Regions from separate parts of the Bacillus sp. GW821-FHT11D08 genome, predicted to be linked through region 2. Evidence: riboswitches for the same ligand, from Rfam matches in the RefSeq annotation. Region 2 holds a riboswitch; each other region holds the start of a gene.

Region 1 (3,270 bases), 240 kb from region 2:
GTTTCATGATGAATGTCAATGAGCTGCTGCTCCGAGTAGACAGGCTGGGACACGAAGTAGTCAGCTCCGCACTCGATTTTTTTCTCCAGCCGTTTTACTGCTTTATCGAGATGGCGGACATTCGGATTAAATGCTCCGGCTACGGAAAAGTTCGTTTTCTTGCCGAGCGGTTTCCCTGATAAAGAAATGCCCTCGTTGAATTGTTTAATCAGCCTGATCAAGTCAAAGGACGTTAAATCATAGACGGAGGTAGCCCCTGGAAAGTCGCCGATTTTTGAAGGATCACCCGTGATGGCTAAAATGTCGGTGAGCCCGAGCGTATCCAGCCCCATTAAATGTGACTGAAGGCCGATGATGTTGCGGTCTCTGCATGTAATGTGAACGAGAGAACGGATATCAAGGCGCTCTTTCAGCAATGAACCGCAGGCTGCATTGCTGATCCGCGGTGTCGCCAATGAATTGTCGGCGAGCGTCAGCGCTTCTATGCCGGTTTCTTTTAATTCAGCCGCCGCTTGCAGAAATTTGTCAAAATTCAATTTTTTCGGCGGATCAAGCTCTACGATAATTGACCGTTTTTGAGCGGCGATTTCGTTTAAACCCGGTTCGATTCGTTCGTTGCTGACTGAGATGACTTCTTCTTCCCGTCTGATTTTCACTTCTTTCTCAGTGACGGGGGAAAGGCCGCGGACCGCTTCAGCCATGGCTCTGATATGGTTTGGCGTCGTACCGCAGCAGCCGCCGATAATGCGCGCGCCCTGAGTGCGGAACTGTACGGCGCTCTCCCGGAAATAGGCATCGTCCGTATCATAAACAAGCCGGCCTTCTTCTAAAGACGGAAGGCTGCTGTTCGGATAGACCGATAAATAAGCGTCACTGAAAATCGGCACTTCGGTGAGCGCTTCAATCATGTGGTACGGGCCGAGCCGGCAATTGATTCCCGTTATGTCAGCGCCGAGATCGGCAATGGACCTGAGGGCTTCCCGAAGCGGCGTTCCGTCCTGCAGCACGCCCTGTTCGTGCATGGATACGTTCAGCATAATCGGAAGTTCCGTTTCTTTTCTCGCGATCTTCAGCACTTCGCGCGCCTCTTCTAAATCATAGTATGTTTCCAGAAGCAGACCGTCCGGCTCTTCGTGCAGCAATAAATAAAGCTGCTCCCGAAAGCTGCGTTTAATCTCCTCCAGGCTGTAGGCGTTTTTGTTAAAGGTGCGGATGCCGCCCATCGTTCCCAATACATAAGCGCCGTCTGAGGAAGCGCGCGCGATTCTGACCGCCTCCTGATTGATTTTTTTCGTTTCGTCCTCAAGTCCGTATCTTGAGAGCTTAATAAAATTCGCGCCGTACGTATTTGTCTGGATGATGTCTGCCCCGGCTTCCACGTAAGCCTTATGTATCCGCTTGATCTCTTCGGGCTTTGATACGTTCAGTTCCTCAAAACATCTGTCAATGCCGTAGGAATAGAGGAGAGTGCCCATCGCGCCGTCTCCGATTAAAATCCGTTCTTTTAAGTCTTGTAATAGTCCCATTGTTTGCCTCCTTCGTCACATTCAGCAAGGAAAAAAGAGAAATAAAAAAAGTCTTCTTAAGAAGAAGACTTTGTAATCATTTGTCTCTCTTCTTATCTTCCAAGCTGTTTTTAGCTTGCTGGATTTAGCACCTTGGTCATGGTTTGGGTAAACCACTACACCGGTTGCTGAAGCGTCGTCGGGCCAGTCCCTCGGCTTCTCTTGATAAGAACGTTCATGTAATTGTCATGGGTTTCCAAAACTTAACTGTGAAAATCCCTTTCTCCAAATTTACCGAAAATAGAGACAATAATCAATAGGAATCACATAATTTATCTAAAATTAATAAATTGAACGTCAATCGGCAGGTCTGCTCCGCGGACGGCTGCAATAATCTGCTGCAGATCATCTTTATTTTTTCCGGTGACGCGCACTTGGTCGTCCTGAATCTGCGACTTGACCTTCAAGCCGGAGTTTTTAATCACCGCGTTGATTTTTTTGGCGTTGTCTTTATCAATGCCCTGTACAAGCTTCGCACGCTGGCGCACCGTGCCTCCCGATGCATTTTCGATTTTGCCGTATTCAATGTTTTTCGTCGGCACGTCCCGTTTGATCAGCTTGCCGCTCAGCACATCTTTGAGCTGATTCAGTTTAAACTCGTCATCAGAAATCAGGACAAGTTCTTCCTTTTCTAAAGTTACATCGCTTTTCGATCCTTTAAAGTCATAGCGCGTGCCGATTTCTTTCAGCGTCATCTGAATCGCATTCTGCACTTCGGGAAATTCAACTTTGGATACAATATCAAAAGAACTTTCTTTTGCCATGAGAAAACCTCCTATAACATTTCACTTATGAGTTGATTATAGTAGAATAAAGAGAAATGTCCAACAGCATAAAGCATGAATTTATGCATATTGGAAAAAATGAGAAAAACATCAGCCTCATACGGGCGAATCAGGAAGGACGATAACATGAGACCAGGGCAGCAGCTCACGCTTAGTATAGATCACCAAACCGATTTCGGTTATTTTTTAACCGACGGCGAGGATACGGTTCTTTTACATAACAGTGAAATCACAGAGGATATCGAAGACAGAGATGAAGTGGACGTATTTATTTACGTCGATCATCAGGAAAGACTCGCGGCGACGATGAAAAAGCCGCTCATCAGCTTTTATGACTACGGATGGGTGGAAGTGACGGACGCTGTGGAAGATATGGGCGTATTCGTCGACGTCGGTCTGTCAAAAGACGCGCTCGTCGCAACGGAGCACCTGCCTCCGTACAAATCCGTCTGGCCGCAAAAAGGAGACAGACTGTATTGCATGCTGAAGGTGACAAGCCGCGGGCGCATGTTTGCCAAGCCGGCGCCTGAGGATATCATCAGTGAATTATTTACGGATGCAGGGGAAGACGTCATGAATAAAGACCTGACGGGCACGGTGTACAGACTGATTGCATCAGGCTCTTTTCTGATTACCGATGAAGGCATCCGCGCGTTTATTCACCCTTCAGAAAGAAAAGAAGAGCCGAGACTCGGCAGCCGCGTGACAGGGCGTGTCATCGAGGTGAAGGAAGACGGCTCCGTCAACATGTCCCTGCTGCCGAGAAAGCAGGATGCGCTTTCGGTTGACGCGGAAGAAATTCTGACCTATCTGAGATCAAGAAACGGCGCGATGCCTTACGGAGACAAAAGCCATCCTGACGATATCCGCGAACGGTTTCATTTAAGCAAAGCCGCCTTTAAGCGGGCGCTCGGGCATCT
Region 2 (3,270 bases):
TCAATGCCTGTTTTCACCTCATGAAAATCTTGAAAAGGCAGATGCCGGAGGCCGAGTTCTTTGCATTCAGTCAAAAGATAATCTCTCGCAAAGCACATATCGGACAACTTTGCAGCCTCGACATCCGTGACCGAATCACCGATCATAATGAGAAATTTCTGCTGATCGGATAGCTTACGGATGACTGACGGTTTGCAGCAGCCGCATTGATTGGTACAGTCTCCGTCACAGGCGTGCGGCCAGTCTATATGAATATGCTCATTGTCAAAGGATGCATGATTGCAGAAAATCCGCTCCTTTTCTACGATCCCTTCCAAAAGCGGATGCACAAAAAAGTCCATTCCCCCGCTTACGATATAAAACGGGAGGCCGTTTGACCGGACAAACGAGACAAAATCCAAAAAGCCGTCCCGTATTTTCGCATCCTTCAGAATAAAGCCGGTCAGTTCTTCTTTTAAGCTGCTCGGCAGCAGTCCGAACATCCGGCCGACTCCTTCTTGGATTGATATGCTTTTAGACAGAACACCGTCTTTTAATTCAAGCCACTCAGGAGGCGCGAATTCTTTCATCATGCTGACAATGTTGTCGTTCATGGTGACCGTTCCGTCGAAATCACAAATAATCAGCGGTGTGCGGGTCATACGGCTTCCACCCTTCCCCATTTGTCTAATGCGAGCTGAAGATCTTTGCACGACGCGGCTTTTTCTTCAATCGGCTGCGCTTCAAGCACCGCATCAATGATGGCGCGGAACGCTTTTCCCCCGCCCTCGGCTCCTTTCGGATGGCCGTGAATGCCTCCGCCGGCATTGATGATGTGATCGATGCCGAAATCGCGCATCAATAATGGCACCATACCGGGGTGAATGCCTGCTGACGGGACGGCAAACGACGGATGAAAGACATCGTCTTTTACACATTCATCATGGATTGCAAGCGCGGACTCCTTCGGAAGAGCAACGGATCCGTAAGGTGACGGAAATAAACTGAAATCAGCGCCGCAATAGCGGTTCAGCTTGCCGAGCAAAAGCGCATGCGACAAGCCGTAAACGGGAGATGATGTGAACGCGCCGCTGACTGCCGGATGCGCCATGATCGGAAGCGGGATTTCCCTGTCCTCAGCAAGGCTCTGCATCACATCTAAACCGTAAGCAAACACATTCAATAAAAGCGCGTCCGCCCCGAGTTCTGCCGCGCGCCTCGCTTTATCCCGCAATTCAGCGGTCCTTCCCGTAAGGTTTACGGCATACAGCGTTTTATGCCCCGTTTCCTCCCGGGTTTCCTTCAGGACTTGTTTTCCTTCGATAATGCGGGTTTCAAACGGAGCCAGTTCATTTTCAAAGAAAATTTCGTCATCTTTAATAAGATCCACGCCGCCGAGCGCCTGCTGTCTGAGCTGTTCTTTAATGTCGGCGAGATCCCGTCCGATCACGCCTTTAAATATGCTCATCAGAAGCGGTCTTTCAAATTCGCCCAGCAGTTTGCGGATGCCGTATATACCGAATTTCGGCCCGGGAAGGGAGCGTTTAAACCCTTCGGAAAATTCAAGATCAGTCAATTTTATTTTTCCGTCCAGTGACAGCTTTCCGAATACCGTCGTCAGGACGGCCGGAATATCTCTTGAAAAATTCGCCTCGGGATAGGCGATGGTGATGACGGATTGTGTTTCGTTTTCTGAGGTTCCTTCTTTCTCCTCAACTTTTACGACCCGCCCTTTATGTTTTCTGAGCTGTTCCTGCTTCACCAGGGGCAGGTCAGTCCAGGAGCCTACCGTCAGCCCCGCCGCAATCTGTTCCGCCCGCTTTTCACTGTCCGTTGTGTCTGTCAGAAGATATGTTGCCAATACTTCGCTCATGCGTGAACGCCTCTCTTTCTTTCGCAAAACATAAAAAAACCTCTTCCGTTTGAGCAGAAAGAGGCTTCGTGTTATGTCCGAATCTTATCTCTCAGCTCCTGCTGCAAGAATTAGCACCGTGCTTTATCAGTCGGTTGCCGGGCTTCATCGGGCTCGTCCCTCTGCCTGCTCTTGATAAGAATAATGATTTTATAAAGTATTTTGAATTATCGCATTGTTATTCTGATATGTCAATGCTTTTTCGGGTGAAAAGATTCAGTTTCCCGATCCGTTCCGCAGCTTCTTTAAGTCTTTCTTCACTTGTCAGAAGACCGACTCTTATATAGCCTTCCCCCCATTTTCCGAACCCGTTTCCGGCAGCGACCGCGACATCCGCTTTCTCGAGCAGCAGATCTGAAAACGACTGTGACGTATAACCGTCAGGCACAGGGAGCCATGCAAAAAAGGAGCCCGCCGGAGCCGTCACATCCCAGCCGATATTGCGGCAGGCTTTAATCCATGCATTGCGTCTTGATTCATATCTGTCATTTTGCGCCGCGACGCATGCCTGATCCGCTAAAAGTGCGGCTGCCGCCGCCTGCTGCGCCGCGGGAAACAGGCTGACAAACATATGATCCTGATAAAGGTTGATCGCTTCGATGACAGAAGCGTTTCCGACGGCAAATCCGACCCGCCAGCCCGCCATATTATACGTTTTGGACAAGGTATAGATTTCGATTCCCGTCTCTTTTGCGCCTTCGGTCTGCAAAAAGCTCAGCGGTTTATGCCCGTCAAAGCCGACGGCTCCGTACGCGAAATCATGAACGACACAAATGCCGTTTTGCTCCGCAAAACCGACCGTCTCCTCGAAAAACGCCTCTGTCGCCACAGCGCCGGTCGGATTATTCGGATAATTGAGATACAGCAGCTTCGCCTCGCTCCGCACCTTTTCAGGAATTACGCTGTAATCAGGGAGAAACCCTCTTTCTTCCGTCAGCGGCATCATTTCCATTCTCGCTTTTGCAAGGGCGACGCCTGACCAGTAATCAGGATATCCGGGATCAGGCACCAGAATGGTATCTCCCGGGTTTAAAAGACATTGCGGAAGCTCAACAAGTCCCGCCTTGCCTCCGAACAGCACGGCGACTTCCGTTTCCGGATCAAGCGTGACCCCGTACTCCCTTTCATAAAATGCAGCGGCTGCTTCTTTGAAGCTGTAAGCGCCCCGGAATGATGAGTATTTATGATTTTCCGGCCTTTCGACGGCGCGCTTCATTTCTTCAACGATATGCTGAGGCGTCGGCTGATCAGGGTTTCCCTGCCCTAAATTGATGACGTCTCTGCCTTCTTTCAGCTTTTGATTCACTTTTTGCACCAATGATGCGAAAAATTGTTCCGGCAGCTGTTTGAGTACATCTGAGATTTCAAAGTTCATATTT
Region 3 (3,270 bases), on a different contig from region 2:
TATCAGCTAACGCTTTGTTGTACATTTTGTAATCGTTCAGCACTTTTACTTTTAATGTGTAGCCTTTTTCCTTCAAGAGCGGTTCCGCTTCTTTTAAGATTTCAGCATGCGGTGTTTTTGTCGCGGCGACGACGATTTCCTTTTTATTCGAGCCGTTTGATCCGCAGGCGGCCAAAACTCCCGCGAACACAAGCAGCAGCGCACTTAATACAATCTTTTTCAATGTAAATCCTCCCTTATCTTTTGTCTATTATATTTGTAATTACATCACCGATAATCTGAATGATAAAGACGATGATGAGTATAAATACTGTCGCTACAAACGTTACATCCGTATTATTGGACTGGTAGCCTTCTACATATGCAAGGTTTCCGAGTCCGCCTGAACCGATGGCGCCGGCAATGGCGGTAGATCCGATCAGGGCGATGGCCGTAACGGTGATGCCTGAAATTAACGCAGGCATTGATTCAGGAATCAGCACTTTGAAGATAATCGTCGATGTCTTTGCTCCCATTGATCTGGCAGCTTCGATGACTCCTTTATCGACTTCCCGGAGCGCAATTTCCGCAAGACGGGCGTAAAACGGCGCGGAGCCGATAATCAGCGCCGGCAATGCGGCGTTCGGTCCTAAAATCGATCCGACCAAAATCTTAGTAAAGCCGAGAAGCAGAATAATTAAAATAAGAAACGGAATAGACCTGAAAATATTAACGACCGCCGCAATCACGGTGTTAATGATTTTATTTTCCCATAAGCTTCCCTTGCCCGTTAAAAAGAGCAGAAGACCGAGAACCGCTCCGATGATAAATGAAAAAACTAAAGCGATGACCGTCATATAAAGGGTCTCGTATGTGGCCGTCCACAGCTCGGTTATATCAACGTTCGGGAACCATTTTTCAAACATTTGTGATCACCTCTGCTTCTACCTGTTTGTCTTTGATGAACCGGATCACGTTTTCTACTTCTTTTTCCTGACCGTCAATATGAATGAATAAAGAACCGTAGGCTCCGTCCTTCGTCTGTGAAATTTTCCCCTGCAGAATATTGACGTCCACATCAAAGTTTCGGATCATTTCCGTAATGAGGGGCTGCTCGGCTGCCTGCCCGACAAATGAAAGCTGAATCGTTTTTCCTGTCGCTGTTTCCTGCAGAAAATGCTGGATGGTTTCTTTCGTCTCCTCTGGTTCTGTCACCTGCTGAACGAAACGCTTGGTCATCGGTTCGCGCGGGTTTCTGAAAACTTGGAGTACTTCGCCTTCTTCAACGACTTTCCCGTTTTCCATGACTGCGACTCTGTTGCAGATTTTTCGGATGACGTGCATTTCATGGGTAATGAGCACGATCGTCAGGCCGAGTCTGTCATTTATATCGGATAAAAGATCCAAAATTGAATCGGTCGTCTGCGGATCGAGCGCTGATGTCGCTTCATCGCACAGAAGGACTTTCGGATTATTGGCGAGCGCCCGGGCGATGCCGACACGCTGCTTTTGACCGCCGCTCAGCTGCGACGGATAAGATTTTTCTTTCCCCTCTAATCCGACCAGTTTAATCAATTCATCAGCGCGGCGGACCCGTTCGCTTTTTTTCACGCCGGCGATTTCCAGCGGAAACATAATGTTCTCCCGGACGGTGCGCGACCACAGAAGGTTAAAATGCTGGAAGATCATGCTGATTTCCTGGCGCGCTTTTCTCAGCCCGCGGCTGCTTACTTTATTTAATTCCGTCCCCGCGACTTCCACGGTTCCCGACGTCGGCTTTTCAAGGCCGTTCAGGAGACGGATTAAGGAACTTTTACCAGCTCCGCTATATCCTATAATTCCAAATATTTCGCCCTTTTTGATATCAAGAGTGACATCTTGGACAGCATTGACATCCCCATGCTTCGCTTTGTAAATTTTTGAAACATTTTGAAGATGGATCAAAGCAATCACCCGCCTTACACTATTCTAAGAAATCTTCCGGGTTTCTCCGCAAAAGAAAAGCCTTTCTGCAAAAATGAGCAGAAAGGCTTATTGAAAAAGGCCTTTCTCTCATCTTTCAAAGCAGACCGCTTCGAGTGAATTGGCACCATTTCAACATTGTTGATGGTTGCCGGGCTTCATAGGGCACTTCCCTCCACCTCTCTTGATAAGAGAAAACATATCGTATTTTCGTCCGGAAATTCTTACTGTAGAATAGCACGGCGAATGATAAAAAGTCAATAAAATAAATATTGGAAGCTATTGTCACATAGTAGATTGAGTTACGGCCGTTTACTGATCGCCTGAAAAAATCCGTTTGTCAGCCAGAGGATGGCCTCCAGCTTCAGCAGAGCTCTGAATGATCCTTTCACTTTGAGTTTTCCGCTTTGGATAAGCTTTTGCAAAGAGACATCACCATGCAGGAGATGAATGATTTCCGTCTGGTTTCCGTAAAAGGTCAAATTAGATTTTTCCTTTGAAACCGACGTTTTTCTCATTTCTCCCTGTCCGTTAATTGAGACCGTTAAGGCTTCTGTTTCTCCTTGGAATGTAATCAGCAGCGTTGAGGCGTTTAATAGCGGTTTCAAAAACAGATGCTGTCCGTCATTCTCTGAAACTTCTATTTTCTCCACTCGTATAACCTCCCGTTTTAATGGCCATACATACACTTTCTCTTTTTAACGGACAGAACCCTTTATAAACCGCACGACATTTTCCTGTAAATATTGTCACATCGGGAACGTTTGCGATGTTTTTTGTTTAATCAGCTCATATAAATAGGAAACGGAGCGGAAGGCGTATCCTTTCTCAACAAGCTCTCCGCCTTTAAACAGCAAAAAGCACGGAACGCTTTCAATCTGATAGGCTTTGGCGAATGCGGGGGAATAATTCACGTTGTTTTTATAGAAGGCGGCGCCGGGCAGCATTTCTTCGACGACAGTTAGCATTTTGGACGCCAGCTGGCATGTGCCGCAAAACGGGGTGTACAAATACAGGAGATAAACGTCATCCTGAATCGATTCGAGTTCATTTTCTTGGAGTTCTTTCATGTTTACCACCTCAGGTCGTTCTTTTTCAAAAATACAGTGTCAGCATCAAAGCCGGCTCTGATCAGCACAGATGCGAGATGATGGCCCGGGCACGACTCGACTTGCCTGTATGTTCTGTCTATATAAATATGGCGCGCTTCGGGAAGCTCCCGTTTCAGCTGTTTTCTTAATTTTTCTCCGGAGTCATCTGCGTCCGTTAAAATATAGACGTCTCTGTCAAACAGGCGGTCCGCCAAATCTTCCAGTTCGGTTTGGCCGA

The links. Region 2 has a riboswitch for S-adenosylmethionine ahead of mtnW (2,3-diketo-5-methylthiopentyl-1-phosphate enolase). Riboswitches for the same ligand answer to the same signal wherever they lie in the genome.
Region 1: another riboswitch for S-adenosylmethionine. It lies ahead of AC1RRX_RS04345 (bifunctional homocysteine S-methyltransferase/methylenetetrahydrofolate reductase); the one in region 2 lies ahead of mtnW (2,3-diketo-5-methylthiopentyl-1-phosphate enolase).
Region 3: another riboswitch for S-adenosylmethionine. It lies ahead of metN (methionine ABC transporter ATP-binding protein MetN); the one in region 2 lies ahead of mtnW (2,3-diketo-5-methylthiopentyl-1-phosphate enolase).

What each region holds. Positions count from the first base shown of each region.
Region 1 is NZ_JBXARS010000002.1:153,679-156,948, forward strand. Features, by position in the region: gene AC1RRX_RS04345 (bifunctional homocysteine S-methyltransferase/methylenetetrahydrofolate reductase) at 1-1,526, opposite strand, end outside; SAM riboswitch class I at 1,616-1,737, opposite strand; gene AC1RRX_RS04350 (YajQ family cyclic di-GMP-binding protein) at 1,838-2,329, opposite strand; gene AC1RRX_RS04355 (CvfB family protein) at 2,429-3,270, shown strand, end outside.
Region 2 is NZ_JBXARS010000002.1:396,866-400,135, reverse strand. Features, by position in the region: gene mtnX (2-hydroxy-3-keto-5-methylthiopentenyl-1-phosphate phosphatase) at 1-641, opposite strand, end outside; gene mtnW (2,3-diketo-5-methylthiopentyl-1-phosphate enolase) at 638-1,852, opposite strand; SAM riboswitch class I at 1,934-2,033, opposite strand; gene AC1RRX_RS05745 (pyridoxal phosphate-dependent aminotransferase) at 2,070-3,266, opposite strand.
Region 3 is NZ_JBXARS010000001.1:512,358-515,627, reverse strand. Features, by position in the region: gene metQ (methionine ABC transporter substrate-binding lipoprotein MetQ) at 1-223, opposite strand, end outside; gene AC1RRX_RS02625 (methionine ABC transporter permease) at 237-905, opposite strand; gene metN (methionine ABC transporter ATP-binding protein MetN) at 898-1,923, opposite strand; SAM riboswitch class I at 2,029-2,135, opposite strand; gene AC1RRX_RS02615 (SCP2 sterol-binding domain-containing protein) at 2,244-2,594, opposite strand; gene AC1RRX_RS02610 (thioredoxin family protein) at 2,691-3,011, opposite strand; gene AC1RRX_RS02605 (toprim domain-containing protein) at 3,014-3,270, opposite strand, start outside.